DNA from 2 places in the Streptomyces sp. 8N706 genome. Region 2 is predicted to be linked to the other one. Evidence: riboswitches for the same ligand, from Rfam matches in the RefSeq annotation. Region 2 holds a riboswitch; the other holds the start of a gene.
What was found. A riboswitch is a leader RNA that binds a small molecule or an ion and turns the genes downstream of it on or off. The one in region 2 is predicted to bind S-adenosylmethionine.
Positions count from the first base shown of each region.

Region 1: it holds a riboswitch for S-adenosylmethionine, as region 2 does, so the genes downstream of both, thrC (threonine synthase) here and ACTWQE_RS19060 (aminotransferase class V-fold PLP-dependent enzyme) in region 2, are expected to answer to the same signal.

Region 1 covers NZ_JBQQBW010000004.1:87,650-103,548, forward strand. Annotated here, with positions in the region: gene ACTWQE_RS03055 (cytochrome P450 family protein) at 1-88, opposite strand, end outside; gene ACTWQE_RS03060 (DUF7848 domain-containing protein) at 167-427, opposite strand; gene ACTWQE_RS03065 (hypothetical protein) at 424-633, opposite strand; gene ACTWQE_RS03070 (hypothetical protein) at 630-860, opposite strand; gene ACTWQE_RS03075 (helix-turn-helix domain-containing protein) at 974-1,807, shown strand; gene ACTWQE_RS03080 (DUF397 domain-containing protein) at 1,797-2,003, shown strand; gene ACTWQE_RS03085 (hypothetical protein) at 2,527-2,991, shown strand; gene ACTWQE_RS03090 (hypothetical protein) at 3,388-3,858, shown strand; gene ACTWQE_RS03095 (Uma2 family endonuclease) at 4,500-5,078, shown strand; gene ACTWQE_RS03100 (VOC family protein) at 5,218-6,009, shown strand; gene ACTWQE_RS03105 (hypothetical protein) at 6,189-6,500, opposite strand; gene groL (chaperonin GroEL) at 6,866-8,488, opposite strand; gene ACTWQE_RS03115 (cold-shock protein) at 9,354-9,557, opposite strand; gene ACTWQE_RS03120 (MoaD/ThiS family protein) at 9,969-10,247, opposite strand; gene thrC (threonine synthase) at 10,244-11,557, opposite strand; SAM riboswitch class I at 11,575-11,718, opposite strand; gene ACTWQE_RS03130 (glucosyl-3-phosphoglycerate synthase) at 11,908-12,891, shown strand; gene ACTWQE_RS03135 (alpha,alpha-trehalose-phosphate synthase (UDP-forming)) at 13,302-14,867, shown strand; gene ACTWQE_RS03140 (GNAT family N-acetyltransferase) at 15,008-15,517, opposite strand; gene otsB (trehalose-phosphatase) at 15,564-15,899, opposite strand, start outside.
Region 2 covers NZ_JBQQBW010000047.1:512-16,410, reverse strand. Annotated here, with positions in the region: gene ctaE (aa3-type cytochrome oxidase subunit III) at 1-262, shown strand, start outside; gene qcrC (cytochrome bc1 complex diheme cytochrome c subunit) at 338-1,147, shown strand; gene qcrA (cytochrome bc1 complex Rieske iron-sulfur subunit) at 1,144-2,211, shown strand; gene qcrB (cytochrome bc1 complex cytochrome b subunit) at 2,208-3,830, shown strand; gene trpD (anthranilate phosphoribosyltransferase) at 4,148-5,215, shown strand; SAM riboswitch class IV at 5,567-5,684, shown strand; gene ACTWQE_RS19060 (aminotransferase class V-fold PLP-dependent enzyme) at 6,077-7,504, shown strand; gene ACTWQE_RS19055 (Lrp/AsnC family transcriptional regulator) at 7,669-7,950, opposite strand; gene ACTWQE_RS19050 (rhomboid family intramembrane serine protease) at 8,061-8,813, opposite strand; gene ACTWQE_RS19045 (hypothetical protein) at 8,988-9,227, shown strand; gene ACTWQE_RS19040 (NYN domain-containing protein) at 9,245-10,606, shown strand; gene ACTWQE_RS19035 (NlpC/P60 family protein) at 10,921-11,943, shown strand; gene ACTWQE_RS19030 (NlpC/P60 family protein) at 12,169-13,209, shown strand; gene ACTWQE_RS19025 (hypothetical protein) at 13,287-14,561, shown strand; gene ACTWQE_RS19020 (glycosyltransferase 87 family protein) at 14,540-15,899, opposite strand, start outside.

The DNA.
Region 1 (15,899 bases), on a different contig from region 2:
CGGCGAGGAGTTCGCGGTAGAGGGGGTACGGGTCGGCGAAGAAGTCGGGGGTGGCGGAGGTCAGTTCGGTGATGTGGTCGATGCTCATGGCGACTCCCAGTTAAGTGGGGGATGGTCCCCGATTACCTTTTCCGGAGCCTACCAAGAAGTGGGGAACGCTCCACAGTTACGTACGGAATCCAGGCCGCCCGCCCATTCCCCGCCAGGCCCGCCACGGCCGGGTGATCACCTCCCGATAGGTGTGATGTGACGGGTTGCGCCCCGCGTGACGGAGCGTCCAGTCCTGGGTTACGCCGACGTCCTCGCCCGTCAGCGACCTCTCGCCGCACACCGCGCACTCCATCGCGAAGGTGAGGGGTTCAGCGTCCGGTTCACGGTCAGGGGTGAGCGTCCACAGCTCCCTGCGGATCACGGTGTGCGCCGTCACGGAAGCCTGCTCTCACGGTTGAGTTCGGTCACCCGCGCCCGGAGGACCTCCCCCGGCCCGGCGGGCCGGAGCGCGTCGGGCGGGCAGTCCCACTCCCGGCCCCCACCGGGCGGCCGGAGCTGTACGTACGGGCCCTGCTGCCCCATGACCTGGCCGATCCGGCCCTGGCGCACGTCCACCACGTACGCACCGCGCTCCGGGGTCACGGCCGCCGCTCCCGCAGTACGGCCGCCAACTGCCGGGCGGTGGCGAGGTTGCAGCGCCCCAGCTCGACGAGCGGCTGTGCCTCCTCCGCCGCGCACGACACCGGGTCGATACGCAGCGACGGCAGCACGACCCCCACAGCTCTCAGCCCCTCCCGCAGTTCCGCAATGGCCTCTTCCGCCGCACGCACACGCTCAGCCGCCGCACGCCGTCGCTCTGCAGTCGTCATCGATTCCCCTTCCACGCTGAGTATTGGTGTTCTGCACACAGCGTGTTCATGCATGACTAGCCTGAACAGGGGAGGAAGCCCAACAAACCCATGTGATGTGATGAGGAGTCACCTTGCCCCCACCGAAGAAGCTCGATCCGTCCTCCTCTCCCCGCGCCCTGCTCGGCGCCGAACTCCGCCACAAGCGCGAGAAGGCCGGTATGACCCAGGAGGAGCTGGGCAGGCCGATGTTCGTGAGCGGCTCGTTCATCGGCCAACTCGAAGCGGGGACGCGGCGCATGCAGGCCGACTACGCGCGGCAGATAGACGAGATCCTGGGCACGGACGGCTTCTTCACCCGCAACTGCCGCGCGGCCACCAAGTCGCGCTACCCGGACCACTTCGCCGAGGCGGCGGAGGCGGAAGCGGTGGCCCTGACGATCAAGGAGTACGCGCCGCAGCTGGTGCCCGGGCTGTTGCAGACGGAGGCGTACGCGCGAGCGGTCTTCCGCGAGTTCCAGCCGACGGCAATGGACGAGGTCATCGACGAACTCGTGGCAGCGAGGCTGGAACGCGCCCACCTCCTCGATGATCCAACAGGCCTTATGTTTTGGGCCATCCTGGACGAGGCGGTGCTGCGAAGAGTCGTCGGCAACCCGGCAACCATGGCGGCGCAGCTGAAGCACATCTCAGGGCTGGCCCGTCGCCACCGCATCATCATGCAGGTCCTGCCCTTCACAGAGGGCGCCCACGCCGCGCTGGAAGGGTCGCTCAAGCTCATGACTTTTCAAGACGCCCCACCATTGGCCTACCTCCAAGGCCTGGGCACCGGGGAACTGATGGACGATCCGGCGCTGGTGACGCAGTACCACCTGTCCTACGATCTCGTCGGGGCCGCAGCGTTGTCTCCAGAGGCGTCCCTGACCCTGATCGAGTCGGTGGCGGAGGATTACACGCATGAGCATTGACCTGAGCACTGCGCATTGGCGCAAGTCCAGCTATAGCGGCGGCAGCGGCGGGGACTGCATCGAGGTGGCCGACGGCCTCACCGGCGTCGTACCCGTCCGGGACTCCAAGGACCCCCACGGTCCGGCGCTTGTGTTCCCGGCCAACGCCTGGACCTCGTTCGTCCAAGCCGTCAAGGACGGTGAGCTCCCCGGCTGAGCCCCGGCTCTCTTCAGGAGGCGGGTGAGTGGGCCCAACAACCACTCACCCGCCTTACGTATGGCCCGGCGCGGTTTTGCCCGACTGACGGGCTTATGGCTGCCGTGAGCAGAATTCACTCAGCAGCATTTCTGGGGCCGAGCTGCCCCAAGTCGCCATGAGCGGCCCTGCGCGGCCCCTGGACGTGACCGTCGGACTCGTGGAGGCAGGCCGTCGGCAGCAGCCGGGACCTCTCGAAACGCCGACGAGAGACTCACGTCCCGGAACGGGCGGTGCGGAAGCGCCGCGGTGCCCCACAACAATCCCCGCGTTGCGCCCGCCTGCATCCGTCAGCGGATTCGGTCAGCGGGCTACTGGCTGCGGGCTGACGCGCACCCCCTCCCACGCCTGGCCCTCAAAGATCATCCCATTGGCGTAAAACGGACACCTAATTCGTAACCACAACAGAATCCACTAGTTGCTACGAATTGGACCAAGCCGGACATACAGGTCACCGGCCCCGCCCACACGGAAGGAGAGGCTTGTGAAGCTCGCGCAGCGCATCACGGCCGCCACCGCCCTCGCACTGTCCACCATCGGACTCTGCTGCACCACCGCATCCGCCTACTCGGCGGACCCCGACATCATCTGGTGCGGCAACCCCGTCAACCAGAGCTGGACCGACACCTCCGGAGGGGACGCCCTCATCAGTCAGGTCCAAGCGGCAGTCGGCGGCGACGCCACCGGCGGCAACGGCGGCGACGGCGGCGACGGCGGCAACGGCAACGCCGAGGGCGGCGAGGGCGGCGAAGGCGGCGAAGCCGAGGGCGGCGAGGCCGAAACAGAGGAGCAGGAGGCCAACGAAAACGACCTCACCGGCGGAGACGGCGGCAACGCCGAGGTGTCCAGCGTGCAGTTCGCCAACAACAACCGATGCGGCACGATCACCGACGTGGACAACTCACTCGACATCGACAAGAGCGTCCGCGTGAAGAACAACGACTTCTAGCGCCACGACGGTCGGCATAGTCCCGACCACGGCTAACAACCACGCATGAAGCCACACCAGGCCCTGCTCGAAAACCCGCAGGCACATTGTGGCGCCTGGAATCGCCAGCACCCGGGTCGCTCCGGGTGGCCTCGCCCAACGGCACGCCACCCGGAGCCACTCCTCGCCCACAGCTACAGCCGGGCAGGTGGGCGCGGACGGCTTCCCGCCCACTCCCGGGGAAGCCTCCTCCCCTCTGCGCCGTCAGCAGTTATGCACTTACGTGTTGGCAGGCGCAGGCCATTTGGCGCAAATGAGGCACTTCATCAGCAACTCAACCAAATCCCGGCAGTTACCCATCAAGAACCGGGCCGGGCATAAAGGTCACCGGTACCGCCCACACGGAAGGAGAGGCTTGTGAAGCTCGCGCAGCGCATCACGGCCGCCACCGCCCTCGCACTGTCCACCATCGGACTCTGCTGCACCACCGCATCCGCCGCCCCGTGGGACGACGACCCCGAAATCATCTACTGCGGCAACCCCGTCAACCAGAGCTGGGTCGACACCTCCGGAGGTACCGCCGCCATCCGGCAGCTCAGCCTGGCGATTGCCGGTGACGCCGCCGGCGGCAACGGCGGCGACGGCGGCGACGGCGGCGACGGCAACGCCGAAGGCGGCGAGGGCGGCGAAGGCGGCGAAGCCGAGGGCGGCGAGGCCTCCACAGAGGAGCAGGAGGCCAACGAAAACGACCTCACCGGCGGAGACGGCGGCAACGCCGAAGTGGGCAACTACCAGGACGCCAGCGGCAACCGCTGCGGCAAGGTCACCGACGTCGACAACTCACGCACCCTCGACGAGAGCGTCCGGGTGACGAACAACGACTTCTGACGCCACGACAGGCCCAACAGGCAATCTGCTGGGCCAGTCCAACGCAGAGCGACCTGGTCGGACCGCCCTCAGCTGCGGTCCGACCAGGTCGCTTCGTCGTCAGCCGTCAGGAAGCCAACTCCCGGCGTGAACCTCATCGGCGCCAGCACCCTGCCCCTCCCGCCAAGAAACCACTGAGCGGCTGCTCTCCCGCCCCCAAGGGCCTTACATACCAGGTGATATGACGTATGGTGACCGGTTTGCCACACATCGTCGCGAAGCTCCAGCCTACGAGCAGAACGAACGCCCCCCGTCGGCGTCGGCGCGCCGGACGGGGCCTGCCCAGCAAGATCGACAGGGTAATCCGATGGCTACCGAGCACCTTGATGCCGCCCCGCAATCCGCCCGCACTCCTCACGGCGGACGCCGGTACGGAAGCTGAACGCGGCGGGCCGACACCCGCCCCGTAGGACCGGTGGCACGCCAGTGCCCATGCCTGGGCGAAGTCTCGCCCGACCGTCACCCGGGTGGCCCGGCTCCCGACCGGATCCACGAGTCCGACGCCGACGCGCTGCCCCATGAACAACCGAAGGGAACCACCCATGACAGTTCAACACGCGCCGCCCGGAGCCAGGGCACCATGGAGGGGAGGAGGCGACGCCATGACCCCCAGCACCGCTGATCACCCCCAGATGCCCGTCGAGGACTTCGAGCAGCTCGCCCGCACGGCCCCGGAGACCGTGACGCTGGAATTCATCAACGGAAAGCTGGAGGTCAAGCCGGTGCCGGACGGAGACCACGGAGCGATCATCATGTGGCTGCTCAGGCAATGCATGCAGCAGCGCCCGGAGTTGGCTCTCTATCCGGAGCAGGGGCTCAAGACAGAGAAGTACCGCAAGGGCCGCTCACGCCCCGACGGTTCCCTGGTCCCGGAGGATCATTTCGTGGGGCAGGGAGAGTGGGCCGACCCCGACGGTGTCCTGATGGCCGTCGAGGTCACTTCGCGCGATCCGGACACCGACCGCCGGGACCGCGTGGAGAAGCGCGACGGTTATGCCGCCGCCGAGATCCCGGTCTACCTGCTCATCGACCGTGACGCCTGCACGATCGCCGTCTACAGCGAGCCCGAAAACGGGAAGTACCGCGGCCGGATGTCCTACCCGTACGGAGCGGTCGTCGAGATCCCCGCTCCGGTGAGGATCACGCTGGAGACCGAGAAGCTCAAGGACTACACCCACTGACCGGCCCGGCGGGGCAGGGAACCGGCGTGGCCAGGGGGCGCCCCGAGTGGCGCCGGGGGGCGTGCATGGGGAGGGTGGCAGAAGGGGGCTGTTCGCGTTCCGGCCACCCGGGACGGCCGGACCCGACCTGGAGGCACCGATGCCCGAAGTCACCGTTCCCTACCAGCCCGGCACACCGTGCTGGGTCGATCTCGTGGCCCCCGACCAGCAGGCCGCCCTGGACTTCTACGGCGAGCTGTTCGGCTGGACCGGTGAGATCGGCCCGCCCGAGCAGGGCGGATACTCGATCTGCACGCTCCACGGACGGCCGGTCGCCGGCATCATGTCCGCGCAGGCCATGGGAGACCAGCCCACGCCACCGACCGTATGGACCACCTACGTCACCTCGGCGGACGCCGAAGCCACCGAACGGGCGATCGGCAACAGCGGCGGCACCGTGATGGCGCCCGTCATGGATGTCATGACCCTGGGGCGGATGCTGGTGGCCGCCGATCCCACGGGAGCGGTCTTCGGCGTCTGGGAGCCGAAGGATTTCATCGGCGCGGGGATCGTCAATGAGCCGGGCGCGCTGATCTGGAACGAACTCAACACCACCGACCGCGACGCGGCGGCCGCGTTCTATCCGGCGGTGCTCGGAATCGAGGTCGCCCCCATGGAAGGCGCCGAAAACTACTTCGCGCTGACCGTGAACGGCCGCACGGTCGGAGGGCTCCAGGTGCTGCCTGACGACATGCCCGGCGGCATTCCCCCGCACTGGCTGGCCTATTTCGCGGTCGAGAACACCGATGCGACCGTGGCGAAGCTGACGTCCGTCGGCGGGTCGGTACTCCAGCCACCATTCGACATGGCGGCTGGACGGATGGCCGTGGTCGCGGATCCCCAGGGAGCGCCGTTCGCCGTCATCGCCGCGACGGGCCCGAACCCCACCTGACGCCCCAGCGAACAGCAAGGCCGACAACAGGGCCAGGCGAAGAGCGCACTCACCAGTTGCTGACGCAGCACGGCGCGCCGGCCCGTCGAGTGGCGGGGTCGTCACAGGCAGGAGCGAGCGCGGAATGATGCATCCTGAGGCTTCCTGGATCTGCGAGGCCCAGGACTCCAGGCTCCAGTTCAGTTCAGCAGACTGAACAGTGATGTACAGACGATCAAGCACGCCATCGAACTCAGCAGCGCCACATACAGGCGACGAGTCTGGTCCCGCCGCCAGGCGGGAATGCTGACGTAGTACCCCGTGTACATACCGATCAGATTCAGCACCGAGAGCCAGATGAGTCCCGGATTCCTTGTCGAAACGTAGATGAAGATCCACGGGGATACCACGCCGAAGAAGATCAACGCATTCCTGTGGAACGTGTACTTGCTCTGCGTGGGCCCCTCTCGCGGAATCGGATCTCCCATATCGGGAAGCTCTGGCATCGTCATGCTATTCCTCCGTCGCACGACAGCTGTCGGGCAGAGATCAACTCGGTCTGCACCGTGCGCCTATGCGGCCCGGTTGTCGTAAGCCGAGCCGGGCACCGGGAAGCTCCCGTGCGTAGGCTTCACCGTCGGCTACACCTGCACCGAGTGCGACCGGGCGGCAACTCCTAGGGCCACCGGCGATGCACCGGCCGCTCACCCGGTCGGGGCAGGCGGCAGCGGTGCGCATGTCAGCGCGCGGACTCGGGCCCGGAAGGGCGCGGAGTGACCGGACGGCGCGCGGACGGTGCGGAAACGCCCGAGGGCGGCACCCGGGTGGGTGCCGCCCTCGGTCCGTACAGCTGGAACAGCCGATCCGTGAAGCCGGATCAGAAGTCCATGTCACCGCCCGGCATGCCGCCCGGAGCGGCCGCGGCGGCCTTCTCCGGCTTGTCGGCGATGACGGCCTCGGTGGTGAGGAACAGCGCCGCGATGGAGGCGGCGTTCTGCAGCGCGGAGCGCGTGACCTTGGCCGGGTCGATGATGCCCTCGGCGATCAGGTCGACGTACTCGCCGGACGCGGCGTTGAGGCCGTGGCCCGGGGTCAGGTTGCGCACCTTCTCCACGACGACGCCGCCCTCGAGGCCGGCGTTGACCGCGATCTGCTTCAACGGGGCCTCCAGGGCCAGGCGTACGGCCTGGGCACCGGTGGCCTCGTCGCCCTCGAGCTCGAGCTTCTCGAACACGGAGACGGTCTGCAGCAGGGCCACGCCACCACCGGCGACGATGCCCTCCTCGACGGCGGCCTTGGCGTTGCGCACCGCGTCTTCGATGCGGTGCTTGCGCTCCTTGAGCTCGACCTCGGTCGCGGCACCGGCCTTGATGACGGCCACGCCGCCGGCCAGCTTCGCGAGGCGCTCCTGGAGCTTCTCGCGGTCGTAGTCCGAGTCCGAGTTCTCGATCTCGGCGCGGATCTGGTTCACGCGGCCCTGGACCTGCTCGCTGTCACCGGCGCCGTCGACGATGGTCGTCTCGTCCTTGGTGACGACGATCTTGCGGGCGCGGCCCAGCAGGTCGAGGGTGGCGTTCTCGAGCTTGAGGCCGACCTCCTCGGAGATGACGGTGCCACCGGTGAGGATGGCGATGTCTCCGAGCATGGCCTTGCGGCGGTCACCGAAGCCCGGGGCCTTGACGGCGACGGACTTGAAGGTGCCACGGATCTTGTTGACGACCAGGGTCGACAGGGCCTCGCCCTCGACGTCCTCGGCGATGATCAGCAGCGGCTTGCCGGACTGCATGACCTTCTCCAGCAGCGGAAGGAGGTCCTTCACGCTGGAGATCTTGGAGTTGACGATCAGGATGTACGGGTCGTCGAGCGACGCCTCCATACGCTCCATGTCGGTGGCGAAGTAGGCGGAGATGTAGCCCTTGTCGAAGCGCATGCCCTCGGTGAGCTCGAGCTCGAGCCCGAAGGTCTGCGACTCCTCGACGGTGATGACGCCTTCCTTGCCGACCTTGTCCATCGCCTCGGCGATGAGCTCGCCGATCTGGGTGTCGGCGGCGGAGATGGAGGCGGTCGAAGCGATCTGCTCCTTGGTCTCCACGTCCTTGGCCTGCTCGAGCAGCTGGGCGGAGACGGCCTCGACGGCCTTCTCGATACCACGCTTGAGGGCCATCGGGTTGGCACCCGCGGCGACGTTGCGCAGGCCCTCCTTGACCAGGGCCTGGGCGAGGACGGTCGCGGTCGTCGTGCCGTCACCGGCGACGTCGTCCGTCTTCTTCGCGACCTCCTTGACCAGCTCGGCGCCGATCTTCTCGTACGGGTCCTCGAGCTCGATCTCCTTGGCGATGGAGACACCATCGTTGGTGATCGTGGGGGCGCCCCACTTCTTCTCGAGGACGACGTTCCGGCCCTTGGGGCCGAGGGTCACCTTGACGGCGTCGGCGAGCTGGTTCATCCCGCGCTCGAGGCCGCGCCGCGCCTCCTCGTCGAACGCGATGGTCTTGGCCATGTGAAGTGGTCCTCCCGGACTGGGGTCCCCCCGGACGTAGTCCGAGGGAGGGTGGATACTTCGGACCGCGCTGGCGCCCGCGACGGACGGCCTGCACGCCTGGTGGTTCCTTGCCCCACCGGGCCTGCGGGCCTCACCGACCCGGTCCTGCTGTCACTCTCAACGTCAGAGTGCTAACGCCAATGATTAGCACTCGACCCCATAGAGTGCAAGCGCCCGAAGGGCTCGACGGGGGGTGGTGGCCGGGTGACGCGGTGGGCGCAAGCGCCCGAAGGGCTCGACGGGGGGTGGTGGCCGGGTGACGGCGTGGCGGCACGCGCCCGAAGGACTCGACGACGTGCGGCGGTCGGCAGGTCACTCCCATGCCGATGGCCAGAGGAGGCCGGGCACAAGCGACGACCCGAAGGCCGGTGGTGGCCGGGTGACGGCGTGGCGGCACGCGCCCGAAGGCTCGATGAGCGGTGGGAGTCGGTCAGGGTCCCGCCCATGCCGACAGCCACGGGAGGGCAGGCACACGCCCCACGAAGCCCCCGAAGGCCAGGGGTCGGTGAGCGGCGGGCGGGCCCCAGCTCCCCGCTGGGCCGCTGCTGCGTTCGCGGCCGTACGTGCCCCCGAAGGCCGGTGGACGACCTCGGGCTCCGTACGAGCCTCCGTGTCCTCGAGCGTCGCACCGAGCAGCTCCCGCCGTTCCAGACCCATGCGGTCCGCGCCATTCCGCGAGGGATGCCACGGCGCGTCACCGGGCGATCCGCGAGGGATGCGACGGCGCGTCACCGGGCGCGCCGGGGCGCGCCGCGGCCGTAACAGGAGCGGGCCCGCCCCCTGCTGGGGGCGGGCCCTACGCTGCAGTCAGTCGGCGCGACCTTCAGCCGGCTACACGGACCATGTCCGCCTGCGGCCCCTTCTGGCCCTGCGAGATCTCGAACTCGACCCGCTGACCTTCCTCGAGGGTGCGGTAGCCGTCCATCTGAATCGCGCTGTAGTGCACGAAGACGTCCGCACCACCGTCGACCGCGATGAAGCCGTACCCCTTCTCCGCGTTGAACCACTTGACGGTGCCCTGAGCCATCCCTAACTCCCCTATTACTGGCCCTTGCGCAGGTCCGCACTCCGCGAACCCGGGTCAGACCTCACCCCCCGACAGGTGGGGGTGTGCGCCGGAACGCGTCGACCGCGGCTGAATGTATCTGCACAGATGCCGTCTGCAACAGGTCAATCGGACGAGAAATCCAGCCGCAGCCGACAGGCGCTATCCGCTCAACTGACGGGAATTCAGGGCAAGTCGGGCCGGGCATAAAGTATTAACGCGACAAATTGCGCGCACACTTCGGTCACATCTTGTCGCGTTCTCATATGCAGTCGGCATGGACGCCGGGGGCGGAGCGCTCAACTGTACCGCGCTCAACCACACAGAATGACCCCCTCCGTTTCTCTCACGGAGGGGGTCATTCCTATTACGTAAGGTTGTTGCGTTTATTCCTCAGCAGCCGCCGGCGACCGCCGGAATGATGGAGATACCCGCGCCGTCCGGCGTCGCCGTATCCAGGCCCTCGGCGAAGCGCACATCGTCGTCGTTGACGTAGATGTTGACGAAGCGGCGCAGCTTGCCGGTGTCGTCCAGCACCCGCGCGCCGATGCCCTGATGCTTCTTCTCCAGGTCCGCGAGCACCTCCGCGAGGGTCGCGCCCTCGGCGGGTACCTCGGCCTTACCACCCGTGTAGGTGCGCAGGATGGTGGGGATACGGACGTTGACGCTCATGCGAGGCCAGCCTCTCGGAACGAGTCAAGGGTGGGGCGGATGGTCGCGGACGGGCCCGTGGTCGGGGCCACCGCGTCCAGGGTCTTGAGGCCGTCGCCGGTGTTCAGCACAACGGTCTCGGCGGCCGGGTCGAGCTGACCGGTCTCGATCAGCTTGCGCAGCACCCCCACGGTCACGCCACCGGCGGTCTCGGCGAAGATGCCCTCGGTGCGCGCCAGCTGCTTGATCGCGTCGACGATCTGCTCGTCGTTCACGTCCTCGACGGTGCCTCCGGTGCGGCGGCAGATGTCCAGCACGTACGGGCCGTCGGCCGGGTTCCCGATGGCGAGGGACTTGGCGATCGTGTCGGGCTTCACGGGCCGTACGACGTCGTGGCCGTCCTTGAAGGCCCGGGAGACCGGGGAACAGCCCTCGGCCTGGGCACCGAAGATCTTGTACGGCTTGTCCTCGACCAGCCCGAGTTCGATCAGTTCCTTCAGACCCTTGTCGATCTTGGTGAGCTGGGAGCCGGAGGCGATGGGGATCACGATGTTGTCCGGGATCCGCCAGCCGAGCTGCTCGCAGATCTCGTACGCCAGGGTCTTGGAGCCCTCGCCGTAGTACGGGCGCAGATTGACGTTGACGAAGCCCCAGCCCTCACCGATCGGGTCGCCGATCAGCTCGCTGCAGAAGCGGTTGACGTCGTCGTACGTGCCCTCGATACCGACCAGGTCGCCGCCGTAGACCGCGGCCATGACGACCTTGCCCGCCTCCAGGTCGTGCGGGATGAACACACAGGACCGGAAGCCCGCGCGGGCGGCCGCGGCGCCGACCGCGCCGGCGAGGTTGCCCGTGGAGGAGCAGGACAGAGTCGTGAAGCCGAAGGCACGGGCCGCCTCCACCGCGATGGCGACGACGCGGTCCTTGAACGAGTGCGTCGGGTTCCCGGAGTCGTCCTTGACGTGCAGGCCGCCGGTGATGCCCAGCTCACGGGCGAGGTTGTCGGCCTGGACCAGCTGGGTGAAGCCGGGGTTCAGGCTCGGCTTGCCGGCGACGTCCGCGGGGACGGGCAGCAGGGGCGCGTAACGCCAGATGCTGTTCGGACCGGCCTCGATACGCTTCCGCAGCGCCTCGGGGTCGCCGACCGGAAGGTCGTACGCGACCTCGAGCGGCCCGAAACACACCTGACACGCGAAGATCGGCCCGAGGGCGAAGCGCTCGCCGCATTCGCGGCAGGACAGCGCGGCGGCGGGTCCGAGAGCGACAGTGGAGGTGACCGGGCTTTCGGGGGTGGTGTCCCGGGAAGTCGCGCTAGCAGTTTGCACAGCCATGGAGGCGAGGCCCTTTCTCCTCATCTTCCCCGTGACGTACTTCGCCACGAGCCGGAATTGGCACCTTCCCAAGCCGGGAGCCTCGCATCTGATGAACGAGAACCGACTGGATGGTTGCCGGGGCTTCAACGGGCCGTTCCCTCTGCCCCTCTGGATGAGCGGTATGGCACCGGGCCGGGCCCGGGCGTTTGTCATCCGCGGCAGCCACCCCGACATGAAGTGGACTCCCGCGCTGTTCAAGACTGTAACCGACGGCCCGGACAGTTGAGATAGTCGTCCGAACCGCGAGATGAATCACAGACCCGCACCACACCGGGTCGACCACACCAGGCACAGGGAGACGAAAGCACGTGCTGCAAGAGGTGGAGCGCTGGCTGGAGCGCCGCTCCTGGTCGGCCGGCGACCGGCCGCTCGACCGCTTGCTCGCCGCGAAGCACGCGGGGGGAGCCGCCGGGACGGTCAGCGTCGTGCTCCCCGCCCTCGACGAGGAGACCACGGTCGGGCCGATCGTGGAGACGATCCGCCGCGAGCTGATGAGCGAGGCCGTGCCGCTCGTCGACGAACTGGTGGTGCTCGACTCCGGCTCCACGGACCGTACGGCCGCGGTGGCCGCCGCGGCCGGGGCCCGCGTGGTCCATCGGGACACGGTGCTGCCGCGGCTCCCCGCGCTCCCCGGCAAGGGCGAGGTGCTGTGGCGCTCGCTGCTGGCCACCAGCGGCGAGATCCTCTGCTTCGTCGACGCCGATCTGCGGGACTTCTCCGCCCGCTTCGTCTCGGGGATCGTCGGCCCGCTGCTGACCGACCCCGACGTCCACCTGGTCAAGGCGATGTACGACCGGCCGCTCGGCGACACCGGCGACCGGGGCGGCAGGGTCACCGAGCTGGTCGCCCGGCCCCTGCTCAATCTGCACTGGCCGCAGCTGGCCGGGTTCGTCCAGCCGCTCGGCGGCGAGTACGCCGCCCGCCGCGCGCTGCTGGAGCGGCTGCCCTTCCCCGTCGGCTACGGCGTCGAGCTGGGCATGCTCGTCGACGCGCTGGACCTCGTCGGACTCGACGCGCTCGCGCAGGTCGACGTCGGCATACGGCTCCACCGCCACCAGGACGGCCAGGCGCTCGGCCGGATGGCCGCGACGATCTACCGCACGGCCCAGGCCCGGCTGGCGCGCGGGCACCTCGTACGGCCCGTGCTCACGCAGTTCGACCGGGCCGAGGAGGGCGGGTTCACCCCGTCCGTGCACGAGGTGGCGGCAGAGGAGCGGCCCCCGATGATCACGGTTCCGGAGTACCGCGAGCACCGCGCCCACCGGGCCTCCGGGCGCGGCCGGGTGGCGTGAACGGGCCCTGACGGGCTCCACTCCTCCGGAGGGGCGGAGCACCGACGTGCGACGGAGGCGGGGGCCCGAGGCGGGGCCCGAGGCGGGGCCCGAGGCGGGAGCCCGGCGGGAGCCCGAGGCGGGAGCCGCGCGAGGGCTCGGGAACCGCCCGGGGTTGGGCAGCCCGCCCAAGGGCTCGGGAACCGCCGAGGGCGCGACCGGCCGGCGCACGCTCGGCGACGCCTTCTGCCCTGGCCCGCCCGCGCGCAGCACGCCGGACCGCAGCCGGCCAGGCGAAGGCCGCCTGCCGGTTCGGCAGCCCACCCGGGTCGGCACTGCACCCCACCCCCGTCGGCTGTTCCCGCGGCAGGACGACAAACCGCCCCCTGTCCGTACGTTTGAGCGGATCTACGGCGGGCTAGGCTCGCGACATGGTCGCAGAGCAGGCTGCCGAGGTACTCGTCGCGTCCAATCGCGGCCCCGTCTCGTACGCCCGTCGCGAGGACGGCTCCCTCGCCGCCAAGCGCGGCGGCGGCGGACTGGTCTCCGGGCTGAGCGCCATCGGCCCGGACACGGACGCCCTGTGGGTGTGCGCCGCGCTGAGCGACGGCGACCGCGAGGCCGTACGCCGTACGGGCGGCACGCTCGACCCGGCCGACACCGGGGGTCAGCGGGTCCGGATGCTGGGCATCGACCCGGAGGTGTTCACCGCCGCGTACAACGGCATCGCGAACTCGGTCCTGTGGTTCGTCCACCACCTGCTCTACCAGACCCCGCTGGAGCCGGTCTTCGACGCGGACTTCCGCGACCAGTGGGCGGCCTACGAGTCATACAACGCGGCGTTCGCCGACGCTCTCGCCGAGTCGGCGGCCGAGGGCGCCGCCGTCCTCGTGCAGGACTACCACCTGTGCCTCGTCCCCGGCCTGCTCCGTGAGCGCCGCCCCGACCTCAGGATCGGGCACTTCTCCCATACGCCGTGGGCGCCCGTGGACTACTTCCGGCTGCTCCCCGACGACATCGCCCGGCAGCTGCTGCACGGCATCCTCGGCGCCGACCGGGCGGCCTTTCTGACCCACCGCTGGGCGGAGGCGTTCGCCGCGACCTGCGTGGACGCGCTGGGGGCGGAGGCGCGCTCCGGCGCGGACGCCGACTACGGCGCGGAGGGACGCTCCGGCGCGGAGACCGACTCCGGTGCTGGTTCGGAGGGCGGTGCCGGTGGCGGTGCGGTGGTACGCGGCGGTGTCGGTGGCGACACCGGTGCGGTCGTGCACAGCGGCCGTACGACCCGGCTCGGGGTGCACGGGCTCGGCGCCGACGCGGACTTCCTGCGGGAGCGTGCGCACCGGCCGGACGTGGACGAGCGGATGGCCGCCCTGCGCGGGCAGATCGGCGGCGACGACCGCAAGGTGATCGTCCGCGTGGACCGCACCGAGCTCTCGAAGAACATCGTGCGCGGGCTGCACGCGTACCGTCAGCTCCTCACCGACCGCCCCGAGTGGCGCGGCCGGGTCGTCCACATCGCCTTCGCCTATCCCTCCCGGCAGGACCTGGAGGTCTACCGCCGCTACACGGCCGAGGTGCAGCGGGTCGCCGACAGGATCAACGCCGACTACGGCACGGACGACTGGCAGCCGGTGATCCTCCATGTGAAGGACGACTTCGCCCGCTCGCTGGCCGCCTACCGGCTCGCGGACGTGGCTCTGGTCAATCCCATCCGCGACGGCATGAATCTCGTCGCGAAGGAGGTGCCGGTCGTCTCCGACGCGGGGTGCGCGCTCGTGCTCTCCCGCGAGGCCGGTGCCTACGAGGACCTCGGCAAGGAGGCGCTGGTGGTGAACCCGTACGACGTGACGGGGACGGCGAAGGCGCTGCACCAGGCGCTGTCGATGACGGCCGGGGAGCGGGCGGAGCGCACCAAGCGGCTGGCTGCGGCGGCGACGGCGCTGCCGCCACAGCGCTGGTTCCTGGACCAGCTCCAGGCCCTCCGGGCGGGTTGATCCCGGCGCTTCGGGTTGCCCCCGGGCCGGGGGTTGTCGGCGGCGGGCATCAGAGCCGCGCGGGTGGGGGGCCGCGGTCCGTTCCCGCCTCTCATCGGTGCGGGATGCCCCGGCTCGCCGCTCGGGGTGCCGCCGGGGGTTCAGACGCCGAAGGCGGCCGGGTACTGGATGGTTCCGGTGGGTGCCGGGCGGTCCGTGGTGAGGGTGAGGGCCATCATCGCCTCGTCGGGAACCTCGAAGGGTGCGCGGATACCGAAGCGGGAAGCCGGGGTGAAGCCGAAGCGGGGGTAGTAGTCGGCGTGCCCGAGGACGACCACGGTGTTCTCGCCCATGGCGCGGGCGGCCTCCAGCGCCGCTCGGATGGCGGCGGAGCCGGCGCCCTGGCTCTGGTGTGCGGGCAGGACCGCGCAGGGGGCGAGAGCGAGAGCCGGTCGGCCGTCGATGTGGCAGCGGGTGAGCAGAGCGTGTCCGACAAGGGTGCCGTCCCCGGCTTGGGTCACCATCGACAGGCCGTTGATCCACGCGTTCGGGTCGGCGCGCAGGGCGTCGACGATGTCGGCCTCCTCGGAGGTGGGGAAGGCGGCACGGTGGATGTCGCGGAGGGCGGGGATGTCGTCGGCGGTCTCGGGGCGGGCAGTCCAATGGGTCATGGTGGTTCCGTTCCGGCTCACGTCCGGTGGGCCTCGGCGCGCCGCGTCAGGGGTTCATCGCGTCGGCCAGCGCCGACAGCAGGTCCACCACGCCCGGTGGGCCGTCGACCACCAGGTCGGCGCGGTCCGCCAGTTCGGTGACCTCCGTGCTACCGCTGCAGACCAGGACCCCCGGCAGTCCGTCGGACCTCAGCTGCTCCACCGCCGCGAAGGCGGCGAGGTCGCCGAGGTCGTCGCCCGCGTAGAGAACCGCACCCGCGCCCGACTCCCGTACGTACTCCTCCAGGGCAACGCCCTTGTCCATGCCCGGCGGCCTCAGCTCCAGGACCATCCGGCCCGGCTCGACGATCAGGCCGTGCCGCTCGGCCAGGGCGTGGAGCGG
Region 2 (15,899 bases):
CGAGTACACCGAGCTGGTCAAGCACGAGGGCCTGTCGCTCTCGTCCGACGCGTACGGCTCCGTGTTCTATCTGACCACCGGCTTCCACGGCCTGCACGTGACGGGCGGTCTGATCGCCTTCCTGCTGGTTCTGGGCAGGACGTACGCCGCCAGGAGGTTCACCCACGAACAGGCCACGGCGGCCATCGTCGTGTCCTACTACTGGCACTTCGTCGATGTCGTCTGGATCGGCCTTTTCGCCACGATCTACATGATCAAGTAACGGGCCCACCGGACCCGCGCTCCACAGACATATCCAGAAGCATCGACGCAGAAGATCCTGACACCGGGGTAATCCGTGAAAAAGCTCTCCGCACGACGGCGCCATCCGCTGGCGGCGCTCGTCGTCCTACTCTTCGCGCTGGCGGTCACCGGGGGGCTGTACGCCGCGTTCGCGCCCGCGGACAAGGCACAGGCCGATGACACCGCCCAGTCCCTTGCCATCGAGGAGGGCAAGAAGCTCTATTCCGTGGGCTGCGCCAGCTGCCACGGCACCGGCGGTCAGGGGACCACCGACGGACCGAGCCTGGTCGGCGTCGGCTCCGCCGCGGTGGACTTCCAGGTCGGCACCGGCCGTATGCCGGCCCAGCAGCCCGGTGCCCAGGTGCCGCGGAAGCCCAAGGTCTACACCCAGGCCCAGACCGACCAGCTGGCCGCGTACATCTCCTCGCTCGGTGCGGGCCCGACCACACCCACCGAGGAGCAGTACGACCCCCAGGGCGCGGACATCGCGAAGGGCGGAGACCTCTTCCGCACGAACTGCGCGCAGTGCCACAACTTCACCGGCAAGGGCGGCGCCCTCACCGGGGGCAAGTACGCCCCGGAACTCGACAACGTCGAGCCGAAGCACATCTACGAGGCCATGCAGACGGGCCCGCAGCAGATGCCCTCCTTCCCGGACACCACGATGCCCGAGCAGGACAAGAGGGACGTCATCGCGTACCTCCACACGGTCAACAGTGATGAGGCGGAGTCGCCGGGCGGCTTCGAGCTGGGTGGGCTCGGCCCGGTCAGCGAGGGCCTCTTCGGCTGGATCTTCGGCCTGGGCGTGATGATCGCCACCGCCATCTGGGTCGCCGCGCGCACCGCAAAGGCCAAGAAGTCATGAGTCAGAGTGGATCCAACAAAGACGTGTCCGAAGAACACCTGCCGAGTGAGCAGGCAACGGCCGGGACCGGCACGGTAGCCGTCGCGGAAGCCCCGTTCGCCGACCCCGGGCTGCCGCCCCACGAGCACCGCATCCAGGACATCGACAAGAAGGCAGCCAAGCGCTCCGAGCGCGTCGTCGCCTTCCTGTTCACGCTCTCGATGCTGGCCACCATCGGTTTCATCGCCGCCTACGTGGCCATCCCGATCGAGAAGATCGTCTACATCTTCCCGATCGGCAACATCAGCGCGCTGAACTTCTCGCTGGGCGTCACCCTCGGCGCGGCGCTGTTCTGCATCGGCGCGGGCGCGGTCCACTGGGCCCGCACCCTGATGTCCGATGTGGAGACCGCCCAGGAACGGCACCCGATCGAGGCCGAGCCCGAGGTCAAGGCCAAGGTCATGGCCGACTTCAAGGCAGGTGCCGAGGAGTCGGGCTTCGGCCGGCGCAAGCTGATCCGCACCACCATGTTCGGAGCGCTGGCCATGGTGCCGCTCTCCGGTCTGGTGCTCCTGCGTGACCTCGGCCCGCTGCCCGAGACCAAGCTCCGGCACACCCTGTGGGAAAGGGGCAAGCTGCTGGTCAATGTGAACACCCAGGAGCCCCTCCGTCCCGAGGACGTCGCTGTCGGCTCGCTGACCTTCGCCCAGCCCGAGGGGCTGGAGGAGGACGAGCACGACTTCCAGAAGGAGATCGCGAAGGCGGCCCTGATGATCGTCCGGCTCCAGCCGGAGAACATCAAGGACAAGCGCGAGCTCGACTGGTCGCACGAGGGCATCGTGGCGTACTCGAAGATCTGCACCCACGTCGGTTGCCCGATCAGCCTGTACGAGCAGCAGACGCACCACGTGCTCTGCCCGTGCCACCAGTCGACCTTCGACCTCTCCGACGGCGGTCGAGTGATCTTCGGCCCGGCCGGTCACGCTCTGCCGCAGCTGCGGATCGGTGTGAACAAGGACGGTTACCTCGAAGCGCTCGACGACTTCGCGGAGCCGGTCGGCCCGAGCTTCTGGGAGCGCGGATGAGTACTGCAGAGGACAGGCGCCAAGCGCCCCGCGGCGAGCGGCTCGCCGACTGGGCGGACGGCCGCCTGGGCATCTACGGCCTGGCCAAGGCCAATATGCGCAAGATCTTCCCGGACCACTGGTCCTTCATGCTGGGTGAGGTCGCGCTCTACAGCTTCATCGTCATCATCCTCACGGGTGTGTATCTGACGCTGTTCTTCCACCCGGCGATGAACGAGGTCGTGTACGACGGCAGTTACGTTCCGATGCAGGGCGTGCGGATGTCCGAGGCGTATGCCTCGACGCTGGACATCAGCTTCGACGTCCGTGGTGGTCTGCTCATCCGGCAGATCCACCACTGGGGCGCCCTGATCTTCATCGCGGCGATGTTCGTCCACATGATGCGGGTGTTCTTCACCGGAGCCTTCCGCAAGCCGCGTGAGCTCAACTGGCTGTTCGGCTTCCTGCTGCTGGTGCTCGGTATGTTCACCGGCTTCACCGGCTACTCGCTGCCGGACGACCTGCTGTCCGGTACCGGTGTCCGGTTCATGGAGGGCGCGGTCCTCTCCATGCCGATCGTCGGCACGTACCTCTCGTTCTTCCTCTTCGGCGGGGAGTTCCCCGGGACGGACTTCGTGCCGCGGTTCTTCTCGATCCACGTACTGCTGCTGCCGGGCATCATGCTCGGCCTGCTGGTGGCGCACCTGATCCTGGTCTTCTACCACAAGCACACGCAGTTCCCGGGACCCGGCAAGACGGAGAAGAACGTCGTCGGCATGCCGCTGCTGCCGGTCTACATGGCCAAGGCGGGAGGCTTCTTCTTCCTGGTCTTCGGTCTGATCGCGGCCATCTCCGGTGTCGCCAGCATCAACCCGATCTGGGCGCTCGGCCCCTACCGGCCGGACCAGGTGTCCACCGGCGCCCAGCCCGACTGGTACATGGGCTTCTCCGAGGGCCTGATCCGTCTGATGCCGGGCTGGGAGATCAACTTCTGGGGGCACACCCTCGCTCTGGGTGTCTTCATCCCGCTGATGATCTTCCCGCTGGTGCTGGTCGCCATCGCCATCTGGCCGTTCCTCGAGTCCTGGGTGACCGGGGACAAGCGCGAGCACCACATCCTGGACCGCCCGCGCAACGCCCCGACCCGTACGGCCTTCGGCGTGGCCTGGCTCAGCGTCTACTTCATCCTGCTCGTCGGCGGTGGAAACGACATCTGGGCGACGCACTTCGATCTGTCGATCAACGCGATCACCTGGTTCGGCCGGATCGGCTTCTTCGTCCTGCCGGTGCTCTCCTTCGTGGTGACCAAGCGGATCTGCCTGGGTCTGCAGCGGCGGGACCGGGACAAGGTGCTGCACGGTCGCGAGACCGGCATCATCAAGCGACTGCCGCACGGTGAGTACGTGGAGGTGCACGAGCCGCTCCGGCAGGAGGCGCTCTACACGCTCACCCAGCACGACCAGCACCAGCCGCTCGAGCTCGGGCCGGAACTCGACGAGAACGGCGTCCGGCGCAAGATCTCGCCTACGCAGAAGCTGCGGGCGAAGCTCTCGAAGGGCTTCTACGGGGAGGGCAACCAGATCCCCAAGCCGAGCGCCGAGGAGTACCAGGAGATCACCAGCGGCCACGGCCACCACTGAGCCGCGATCGCCTGTCGTCACACACGAGGGCCCCGTTCCGACCCCGCCCGGGTCGGCGCGGGGCCCTCGGGCTCGGGCCATCGGCGGTGGGGGGCGCGGCGGTGGGCTCCGTGCGCAGCCCCGGCGGGGCCCTCGTGTGGGGCCCGTGCCCTGGGCCTCGTCCGCGCTCCGGTCCTGTCCGCACTCCGGTCTTGTCCCCGCACACCGGTCCTGTCCGCACTCCGGGCGCCGGGTCGTACGACTGCGCTACGCCGATAGGCTTACCTGTGGCCCCCAGGGGCCGCACTCCCTGTTCACGACGGATCCAGGAGCGGACCATGGGCACGGTGACCTCAGCCGGTAGCGACAGTGGCGAGGCGGCCCGCACCTGGGCGGACGTCCTCAGCTCACTGCTGGCGGGCCAGGACCTGAACGCCGACGACACCGCCTGGGCCATGGACCGCATCATGCGAGGCGAAGCGACGGACGCGCAGATCGCGGGCTTCGCGGTCGCTCTGCGCGCCAAGGGAGAGACCGTCCCGGAGGTCACCGGCCTCGTACGCACCATGTACGAGCACGCGAACCTCATCGAGGTTCCGGGACCGAGCGTCGACATCGTCGGCACCGGCGGTGACCGTGCCAAGACCGTGAACATCTCCACGATGTCGGCGATCGTCGTGGCCGGGACCGGCGCGAAGGTCGTCAAGCACGGCAACCGCGCTGCCTCGTCGGCGAGCGGGGCCTCGGACGTCCTGGAGAAGCTGGGCGTCAATCTGGAGCTGTCGCCGCGGCGGGTGGTCGAGGTCGCCGAGGAGGCCGGCATCACCTTCTGCTTCGCGGTCAAGTTCCACCCCGCGCTCCGTCATGTCGCCGTCGCGCGGCGCGAGCTGGGGATCGCCACCATCTTCAACTTCCTCGGCCCGCTGACCAACCCGGCGAGGGTACGGGCGCAGGCCACGGGTGTCGCGGACGCCCGGATGGCGCCGATCATGGCCGGAGTGCTGGCCGAACGCGGCTCGTCCGCCCTGGTCTTCCGCGGCGACGACGGCCTGGACGAGCTCACCACGACCGCCACCTCGCAGGTGTGGGTCGTACGGGACGGGGCCGTGCGGCGGGAGGCCTTCGACCCGCGCGACGTGGGCATCGACGTGGTGCCGGTCGAGGCGCTGCGCGGCGCCGACGCCTCCTACAACGCGGATGTGGCGCGGCGGCTGCTGGCCGGCGAGGAGGGCCCCGTACGGGATGCGGTGCTGCTCAACTCGGCCGCGGCCCTGGTGGCCATGGAGCCCACCGACGCGCCGCTGGCCGAGCAGATCGCGGCGGGTATGGAGAAGGCCGCGGAATCGGTCGACTCGGGCGCGGCCCGGCGGACCCTGGAGCGCTGGATCGGCGCCAGCAACGGCTGAACCGCAGTGCGATGTGCACGGCATTGACCGGTGCCCTGCCCACTGCCGAGCGCGGTGTCGCCGTGGTGGTGAAGCCGTCCGCCGAAGGCTGCGGGGTGGTGACAGTCCCCCGCTGACGGCCGGCGGGGTCCTGCCTGCGTCTTTGCGGTGTGGTCCTGCGGTCCTGTCCGGCCGGTCGGACGACTCCCGCCGTACCGACGCAACCGGACCGACGAAACCGCACCGACGAACCGCACCGACGAAAGGGCCCCGGCTCTTCCCGGGCCCCTTCGCGCATCCGTTGCCGGACCCGTATGTCCGTCATCCGGACACGAGTTGCCCACCGTTGATGACCTGGCATAATTCCCGTCAGGTCACGAGTGACAGCGCAACAGGCCCCGGCTCGCTGTCCGGCAACCCTCCGTCCGTGGCGGGGTGCCCCGGGTGATGACCAGGTCGCAGTCAGCAAGGTCTGCGGCAAGCGCGGACCCCTCGCGATCCAGGGGTCCTGGTGGTCGAGGGAGATCTCTGTGAGTCAGCGAATGCGCTAGGGCGTGTTTCGAAAGTCCCTCCCCCAGACTCCGTCCGGGAGGTGCCCCCAGGCCCGCGACGCCTGGCACGCACGCTCGCTGCGTTGTCGGGCTCGTCCGAGTACGCCCAGTACGAGGACGACCCTCCGCCTTGCGATCGCACGCACCAGCCGCCGCGACCCCCGCCCTTCGGGCGGACGGCGCTACTTTCGAAACACGCCCTCGGGCCGAAGGCCCCTTCACACCTCCGTGCCGTCTCAGCGGCGCGTCGAGGCCATGTCCCGTACGCCCCGACTCATGTCGCCGCGTGCGTTGTCGAGCCATTTCGCCGGTACTCCGAGGAGACTCCGCCATGTCCGCACGCCCTGCCGCCCCCGCGGCCTCCGCCGCTCTGTCCGCCGCCTCCGCCGATCCCGCCCCTGGGGCGACGGACGGTCCGCTGCCGGTTCTCGGCCGGGATGTGCTCGTACCGCTCGTCACCGGCGGTGAGGTGACCTACGCGGCGCTCGACTACGCGGCGAGCGCACCGGCGTTGCAGCGCGTCTGGGACGACGTCGCCGCCTACGCCCCGTACTACGGCAGCGTGCACCGCGGCGCCGGATACCTCTCCCAGCTGTCCACCGACCTCTTCGAGAACAGCCGCGCCGCCGTCGCCCGGTTCCTGGGCTGCCGCGACGAGGACCAGGTCGTCTTCACCCGCTCCACCACCGACTCCCTCAACCTTCTGGCCTCCGCCCTTCCGCACGGCACCCGGGTGTTCGTCTTCGAGACCGAGCACCACGCCTCCCTGCTGCCGTGGCAGCAGCGTGCGGGCGTCGACGTCACCTACCTGGGCGCGCCGCGCGCACCGGAGCAGGCTGTCGAGGCTCTGGAGCGGGCCCTGGCCGCGCGGGAGCCCTACGGCCCTGCGCTGGTGTGCGTGACGGGGGCGTCCAATGTGACCGGTGAACTGTGGCCCGTACGGGAGTTGGCGGCGGCGGCCCATGCGCGCGGCGCGCGGATCGTGCTGGACGCCGCGCAGCTCGTCCCGCACCACCCGGTGGACATCGGCGCGTTGGACGTCGACTGGGTCGCCTTCTCCGGACACAAGCTGTACGCGCCGTTCGGCTCGGGGGTGCTGGCGGGCCGTGCCGACTGGCTGCGGGACGCCGAGCCGTACCTCGCGGGCGGCGGCGCGAGCCGCACGGTCAGCCGGCGCGCCGACGGTGGTGTGGACGTGGACTGGCACACCACCGCGGCCCGCCACGAGGCCGGTTCGCCGAACGTCATCGGCGTCCACGCCATCGCCTCGGCCTGCAAGGCGCTGACCGAGGCGGGCTTCGACGCGCTGGTCGCGCGGGAGCAGCGGCTCCTCGCACGCCTGCGGGAGGGCTTGGCGAGGGTGCCCGAGGTGAAGGTGCTGTCGCTGTTCGGGGAGGACGCTCCGAGGGTCGGCGTCATCTCCTTCGTGGTGGAGGGCTGGAACAGCTCCCACTTCGCGGCCGCGCTCTCCGCCGAGTACGGCATCGGGGTGCGCGACGGCCTCTTCTGCGCGCACCCGCTCGTACGGACCCTGCTCGGCGGGGAGCCGGAGCCCCCGGGGGAGTGCGGGGCGCCGGACGCGGCCCCCGGTGAACCGTCGCTGAACGCCATCCGCGTCAGCTTCGGCGCCGGGACCCCGGACGAGCACATCGACCGCTTTGCCGACGCGGTGCAGCAACTCGTCCGCGACGGCGCCCGCTGGAGCTACCGCACGGAGGACGGCCGCTGCGTCCCGGACCGTGGCACGACCGTGGCCTGAACCCCGGCGGGGCCCGTCACGGCGCGTACCCCGAGCGGTCTCGGCGGAGCCGCCGTCCCGCGGACCGCACGACGGAACCCAGCACCGCGGAGGCCTTCCCGGGCCCCGCTGGAGACCGGACGTCCGGGGCGCGGGAGGCGCCGAAGGCCCGCAGCGGCAGACGGCTACGCGTCGAGGCCGATCGCGAAGGCGGCCTCGAGGTCGTGCTGGGAGTACGTGCGGAAAGCCACATGCGTGTCCGTGGCCGCCACGCCGGGGATCTTGCTGATCCGGCCGGGGATGACGTCCGCCAGATCGTCGTGCCGCGCCACCCGGACCATGGCCACCAGGTCGTACGTGCCGGTGACCGAATAGACCTCGCTGACCCCCTCCAGCGCCGCGATCGACTCGGCGATCTCGGGGATCTGGTCCACGCTGGTCTTGATGAGCACGATCGCGGTGATCACGGCTGGCTGTCTCCCTCGGTCGCCCTGACTGGGCTGCTCACTCTAGCCCGCGACCGACGGCGCTCCGCGCCGCTGCCTCAGCCCCTGGGCGTTCTCCCACGACCACCCCCTCAGCGCTCCTGTGGCCCCCCGCCCCCCTGGGCGGACGGCGCTCCGCGCCACTCTCGCTCCCCCCGGTAACGGGCCCACGCGTAGAGGAAGCCGAGGCAGAAGCCGATGAGGTGGGCCAGATAGGCCACCCCCGGCTGGTCCGTGGCCCTGCCCGCGGCCAGCCACTGGAGCACGAACCAGAAGATCAGCACCATCCAGGCCGGGAAGCGGAGCGGCAGAAAGAAGAGGAACGGAAAGAGGCTGGTCACCCGCGCTCCGGGGAAGAGGTAGAGAAAGGCGCCCAGCACTCCGGAGATCGCGCCGGACGCCCCGACCAGGGTCTGGGCGGAGTCGGCGTGGACGGCCGCGTAGCCGGCCAGGGCCAGACAGCCGACGGTGAGATAGAACAGCGCGAAGGCGAACCGGCCCATCCGCTCCTCGGCCATCCCGCCGAAAACGAAAAGGAAGAGCATGTTGCCCAGCAGGTGCAGCCAGTTCCCGTGGACGAACAGGGCGGTCAGCGGGGTCAGCAGCGCGCGCGGGGACCCGGCCAGGAGCTCGCTGGGAATCACCCCCCAGCGTTCGAAATGGGCGGTCTGCGCCGCCAGCAGGTCTCCTTCGGAGCTGTGAGCGGGGTCGAGACCGGAGGCCGGTCCGATGGCGAAGATCAGACAGCAGAGACCGAGGAGGGCGTACGTCACCACGGGCCCGCCGCGTGCGGCCCGCAACGCGCCCATCACCTCCTGCTTCGTCCTGAGCGCCTTGGGGATCATGAGCAGAGCATGGCCTAACTGGATCAACCTGCACAGAGCGCCTCGCCGTGCCCGGTGGCGCCGCCCGGCCCCGGCGCCCTCCGCCCCGCAGGCCGTAGGGTTACGGAAAGCACTCCCGCAGTTCGACGGCGCACTGCGGACGAGCAAGCAAGCGATGAGGACGAGGACGACACGATGGGCGTTCCCCAGCCGACGGCCGACACCCGGTGGCGCTGCACCCTGTGCGGCAATCTCACCCGGTTCGATGTGACCCGCTCGACCCGGGCCGTCGAGTATGTGCACCTCGACCTGGCCGGGGAGCCGAGGATCGAGGAGCGCGAGGTGGTCAGTGAGACCATCGAGTCGGTGCGCTGCCGTTGGTGCAACGCGGTGGACCAGATCGAGCTGGTGGACCGTCCGGGCGCGAACGCCTGAGAACGGAGCGGTGACAGGTGGTGGAGCGTAGCGAGGGCGCCGGCGGGGCCGATGAGGCCGCCGGTCCCGCTGAGGTGCTCGACCGCCCGCTGCCCGAGGGCGTACGGCGCAAGGTCGTCACGCTCGCCGCGGATGCCTTCGGCGGCCTCACCATGGCCGAACTCCCGGCCCAGCTGAGACAGTACGCCCGTTTCACCCCGACCCGCCGGGCCAAGTTCGCGGGCAATGCCATGGCCGCCGCGCTGGAGAGTCACGCACTGTTCCGGCAGCGCATCGGCGAGCGGCTGCGTGAGGCGCAGCCCGAGCTGGCCGAGGCCCTGGAGTCGGGCTCGCCGCCCGCCGCCGCCGATCCGCTGGATGTGGCAGCGGCGGCGTATGTGCTGCGCCCGCAGGGCTGGGTCAAGCTGGTCGCCGCCGCGGGCGAGGAGGCGCAGCGGGCCCAGGCCGAGCGGGCGGAGGAGGACGCCACGCGCCAGGTGCGGCGGCTGCGGGAGGAGCTGGCCGAGGCGCGTACCGCGGCCCGTGCCGAGTCCGACCGGATGCGCGCGGAGCTGGACGCGGCCCGCAAGGAGACCGACGGGCTGCACCGCAAGCTGCGCAGCGCCGTCAGTGACGTACGGCGCGGGGAGGCGGCGGTGCGCAAGGCCGTGGCCGAGCTGGAGTCCGTACGGTCCGCCGCCGCCGCGGACAGGGCCACCGCCGAGAGCGAGGCCCGGCGGCTCAAGGCGCGCCTCGCGGAGACGGAGGGGGCCCTGGAGGCGAGTCGGCGGGCCGTGCGCGAGGGTCGCAGCGTGGAGGACATGCGGGTGCGGTTGCTGCTGGACACGGTGCTGGACGCGGCGCAGGGGCTCCGGCGCGAGCTGGCACTGCCGCCCGCGTCGATGCATCCCGCCGACACCGTGGACGCGGTGGAGCCGGGGAGGATGACTCCGAAGGACATCGCGAGCCGTGCGCTGTCCGACACCGACCCGGCGCTGCTGGACCAGCTGCTCGCGCTGCCGCAGGCGCATCTGGTGGTCGACGGCTACAACGTCACCAAGACCGGATATCCCACCATGCCGCTGGAGAAGCAGCGGCTGCGGCTGCTGGGCGGCCTGGCCGTCCTCGCGGCCCAGACCGGCGCGGAGATGACCTGTGTCTTCGACGGTGCGGAGCTGGCCGCGCCGGTGCTGCTGGCGCCGCCGCGGGGAGTCCGGGTGCTCTTCAGCAAACCCGGGCAGACCGCCGACGAGTTGATCCGCCGGCTCGTACGGGCCGAGCCGCCCGGCCGTCCGGTCGTCGTGGTCTCCACGGACCGCGAGGTGGCCGACGGTGTGGCGCGCGCGGGCGCCCGCCCGGTTGCGTCCGCTCTGCTGCTGAAGCGGCTTTCGCGCACCTGAGCAACTCTTGGGTTCAATGCCCGAATTGATGGAACGTAGTGTCAGGCGCTCACTACTGGCTGTATGACGTTTGTAAAGAATGCGCGGCACAACAGAGTTTTTTCGCATCAGGATTTGAACCGATCACAAGAAGGTCACTAGGGTCAGGCCCCGAACCTTCGCGCGGTTGATCATCCATCCGGGATGTCAGCGGAGGAACCGCCGAGTCCGCGGTGTTCTGCAGGCTTCAGGGGGAGGCCGGGGCACCCGGAGCCGGGGTTTAACAACCCCCCACTCACCCGGTAGGCGGCTGGAGGAAGAAGGAGCTCGCCCCCGTGGCGTCCCACCGTCGACCCAAGCAGCCGAGCCGCACCCGCGTGTCAGTGCTCACCGCAACCGCTGCCGCCGCAGTCGCTCTCACGTCCCAGGCAGCGCACGCCGACCCCAAGCCGACCAAGAAAGAGGTCAAGGCCAAGGTCGACAAGCTGTACGAAGAGGCCGAGGTCGCCACGGAGAAGTACAACGGCGCCAAGGAGAAGCAGCAGAAGCTCGAGGAGCAGGTCGGCGACCTCCAGGACAAGGTCGCCCGCGGCCAGGAGGAGCTGAACGAGCTCCGCAACGGCCTGGGTTCGATGGCGACCGCGCAGTACCGCTCCGGCGGTATCGACCCGTCCGTGCAGCTGATGCTCTCCTCCGACCCGGACAGCTACCTCGACCGGGCCTCCACCCTGGATCAGTTGAGCACGAAGCAGGCCGACGCGCTCCAGAAGATCGCCGACAAGCAGCGCTCGCTCACGCAGCAGCGCGAGGAGGCGTCCCAGAAGCTCGAGGAGCTGGCCGACACCCGCGAGGCGCTGGGGACCAAGAAGAAGGAGATCCAGGGCAAGCTCTCCGAGGCCCAGTCCCTTCTCAACTCCCTGACGGCCAAGGAGAAGGCGGCGCTCGCCGCGGCCGAGGCCCGTGCCAACCGCGCCAACAGCCGTGTGAACCTGGGCAGTGACGTGGCGGACTCGCAGCGCGCCGCCGCCGCCCTCGCCGCCGCCAAGACCAAGATCGGTTCGCCCTATGTCTGGGGCGCGACCGGGCCGAGCTCCTTCGACTGCTCCGGTCTGACCTCCTGGGCGTACTCCCAGGCCGGGGTGTCCCTGCCCCGGATGTCGCAGGACCAGGCGAACGCCGGCACCCGTATCGGCCAGAGCGAACTCAAGCCGGGCGACCTGGTCATCTTCTACGGCGACCAGCACCACGTCGGCCTGTACGCGGGCAACGGTCAGATCCTGCATGCCCCGAAGCCCGGCGCGAGCGTGCGTTTCGAGGCCATCGGCAACATGCCGTTCCAGACGGGCGTCCGCATCTGACGCCCCGGCGGAGGGACCGTCCATCCGGGCGAATCGCAACCACCCCGCTGACTCCACGCCCCGCCGGTGACCTGCGTCTCCGGCGGGGCATCACTTTCCGTGTCCGGAACGCACTTTGGACGCTCCGCAGTCGCACCGCTACTGTCTGCGAGCGCAGTTCCCGGATGAAGATCCGCCCGACCGGGCGGCAGGGGCTGCACACCGTGGAAGGGAGTGCGGCTTCCCGTGGCATCCCATCGCCGTCCCTCGCCGTCGAACCTCACCCATACGACGACCCGGGTGTCGGTCCTCTCCGCCGCCGCGGCGACCGCGGCGGCGGCTCTGTCGGCCGCGCCCGCGGGCGCCGACCCGCGTGACACCGCGGCCGATGTGAAGTCCAAGGTGGACCGGCTGTACGAGCAGGCGGAGCGGGCCACCGAGAAGTTCAACGCGGCGAGCGAGCGCCGCGACCGGCTGCGCGAGCAGGTCGGACAGATCCAGGACGAGGTCGCCCGGGCCCAGGAGCGGGTCAACCGGATGCGCAGCGGCCTGGGCGCCGTCGCCGGTGCCCAGTACCGCTCCGGCGGTCTCGACCCGGCCGTCGCCCTGCTGCTCTCCGAGGACCCGGAGAGCTATCTCGCCAAGGCGTCCACCCTGGACCGCATCAGCAGCCACCAGGCCGGCCGGCTGCGCGCCCTCCAGGAGGGCCAGCGCTCCCTGCGGCAGGAGCGCGAGGAAGCCGCCGGGAAACTCACCGAGTTCGAGCGCAGCCGCGCCGAGGTCGCCCGGCACAAGAAGGCCGTGGAGCGCCGGCTCGCCACCGCCCGCCGGCTGCTCAACTCCCTCACCGCCGAGCAGCGGGAGGCGTACGGCCGGGCCTCGCGCGCCGGCTCCCGTGCCGGTGGCCCCTTCGGCGGATTCTCGGATCTGGGCCCGTCCTCCTCCCGTGCCGCGGCTGCCGTGGCGGCGGCCCGCGCGGCCGTCGGACGGCCGTACGTCTGGGGAATGGCGGGGCCGGGCGGCTTCGACTGCTCGGGGTTGACCCAGTGGTCGTACGCCCAGGCCGGGGTGGCGATCCCCCGGACCTCGCAGGGCCAGCGCCATGCGGGGCGCCAGGTGCCGCTCTCCCAGGCCCGGCCCGGTGACCTCGTCACCTATCACGACGACGCCAGCCACGTCGGGATGTACATGGGCAACGGGCAGGTGGTCCACGCTCCTTACCCCGGCGCCCAGGTGCGTTACGACCCGGTGACCATGATTCCCGGCCCCACGGTCACCCGGGTCTGACTCGTACGACCGGTCCGACCCGTACGACCGGTCCGGCGCGTACGGACCGCGGCCGTCTCGCCCGTACGATCGACGGCGTGGCGGAACGGAGAACCGGGGCGAGATGCTGGGCCGCGCTGTCCCTGGCGCTGTTCCTCATCCTGCCGGGGGCGCTGGCCGCCTGCGGCTCCTCCGAGGGCCGGGGCGGCACCGAGCGGGCCGTCCAGCGGATGCTGGACCGGCGTTCCGCGGCGCTGCTGGACCGGGACGCCGATCGCTTCCTGGCCGCCACCGACCCGCGGGCGACCGGCTACCGGGCCGGACAGCGGCGGCTCTTCCACAACCTCGCGGACGTGCCGCTGCGGGAGTGGCGGTACCGGCTCACCCGCACCGGCGGATTCGAACCCGCCCGGGGCGAGGGCCGGCGCATCGCGGCCGAAGTCCAGCTCCGCTACGGCATCGAGGGATACGACACGGCCCCGGTGACCGCGGTGCGGCGGCTGACGCTCACCGAGCGGGACGGCCGCTGGTACGTCGCGGCCGAGGACCCCTGGTCGGCCGATGGTGAGCACCCGGCTCGCCAACTCTGGGAGCAGGGCGAGGTCGACGTCGCCCGTGGCAGGCACAGCCTGGTGCTGGGCGTCGGCCAGGACGCGCACCGGCTGCGCCGGCTGGCGCGGACGGCCGACCGCGCCGTACCGGCCGTGGACGGTGCCTGGCGGGGCCGCTGGGCCCGCCGGGTGATGGTCCTCGTACCGCGGTCGCCGGCGGGGATGGGGGAGCTGCTGGGCGCGCCCGCTGCTGATTACCGGAGGACGGCGGCGGTGACGACGGGAGAGGCGGGGGCGTCACGGCACGCGCCCGCGGACCGGGTGATCGTCAATCCGGAGGCGTACGCCGGGCTGGGCGAGTTCGGGCAGCACGTGGTGCTGACCCATGAGACGGCCCATGTGGCGACCCGCGCGCACACCTCCGCCACCACCCCGCTGTGGCTGTCCGAGGGGTTCGCCGACTGGGCGGGCTACCGCGGCACGGGCCGTACGGCGCGGGAGGCCGCCCCCGGACTCACCCAGGAGGCGGCGGCGGGGCGGCTGCCCCGGCACCTGCCCCGCGACGAGGACTTCGGCTTCGCGGGGCCCGGCAACAGGCAGGCGGTCGCCTACGAGGGCGGCTGGCTCGCCTGCCGGATGATCGCCGACCGTTGGGGTGAGGACCGGCTGCGGGAGCTCTATCGGGCGATCGGCGGGGCGGAGAAGCGCGAGGACGCCGTGGACCGGGCGCTGCGCGAGGTGCTGGGCGTGGACCTGGCGCACTTCACCGCGCAGTGGCGCGGCTACACGCCCCAGCCGCGTCAGTCGGGGTCCGCCCGGTAGCGAGGTGGCCCGGTGCCGTCAGCCGCAAGGCGCCGGACCGGCCGCGTAGGGCGCCTGCTCGGCCGCTCGGGCAACGCGGGTGGGGGCACTTCCCCGGCCTCCGGCGGGGGGACCCCCGCCGAGCCGCCGGGGGAGGCCGTGCCGGGGCGGCGAGCGGGGCCGACCGTGGCCGACGTCATCAGCCACAGGCGGCGGCAGCACACCAGGGTGGCGGCGACGAGCAGCCCGTTGCGCAGTGCCAGGAGCGCGATCCCCGGCAGGTCGCTCGCGACCACGTGCGAGAACCAGACCGGGAACTCCAGCAGTGTGGTCGCCGTCGCGGCCAGCACCAGCACCGCCGGCAGCCCCTGGCGGCTGCCGCGCAGGGTGAGGCAGACCGCGGCGAGGCCGACCAGCCACAGCATGTACTGGGGACTGATCACCCGGCTCGTGGTGGTGAAGAGCAGGACGGCGGCGAAGGCGGCGTCGTACGGCGTGGACAGTGGTGCATGACCCTCCGCGCGCCGGTCCCCGTACCGCCGGGACATCGCGCGCAGCCGCCACAGCAGCAGCCAGCCGAAGGCCGCCACGGTGAGGGCGAGAGCGAGGCGGCTGACCACGGTGACGTAGGGACCGAGGAACTCCACCGACCCGTAGTTGAGCAGCACCCGGCCCTCCCAGCCGAAGTGCCGCGCCACATGGAAGACCAGGGCCCCCAGGGACTCGACCTCGGTGCCCCGGTCGCGCTGGGCGGTGAGGAAGCCGAAGGCGCCCGGCACGGCCGCGGCGGCGAGCAGGACGACGGCGCCCCCGGTGGCCGCGGCCGCCCTCCAGCACGCGCGCGTGCGTCCGCCGCGCGGGACCCCGGCGAGCAGCAGGACCGGCCAGACCTTCAGCAGCGCGCCGAAGGCCATGAGTGCCCCCGCCGTACGCGGGTGGCGCCGCAGGGCGAGGAGCGCGGCCACGGCGACGGCCGTCACCATCACGTCGTAGCGGGCGTACGCGGTGGGCCCGAGCAGCGGGGCTCCGGCGACCCACACCCAGGCCCCGGTGAGCTGTCGGCCGGGTGCCCGGCCGGCCCGGAGCAGCAGGGCGAGGACCGTCGCGTCGGCCAGACAGGCCAGCACGAAGAAGGCGGAGGAGTAGTCCAGGAACGGCAGCAGGGCGGGGGAGAGGACGGGCAGCGCGGCCGCGGGCGGGTACTGCCAGGTCACGTCGTCCAGGGGGAAGGTGCCGGTCCGCAGCACCTCGTACCAGCCCTGGTAGATCACCGTGATGTCGCCGGTGACATCCGGACCGGGCAGGCCCACGACCTTGAACACGCAGAGCAGCAGCACGGCGCGGGTGACCGCCCACACC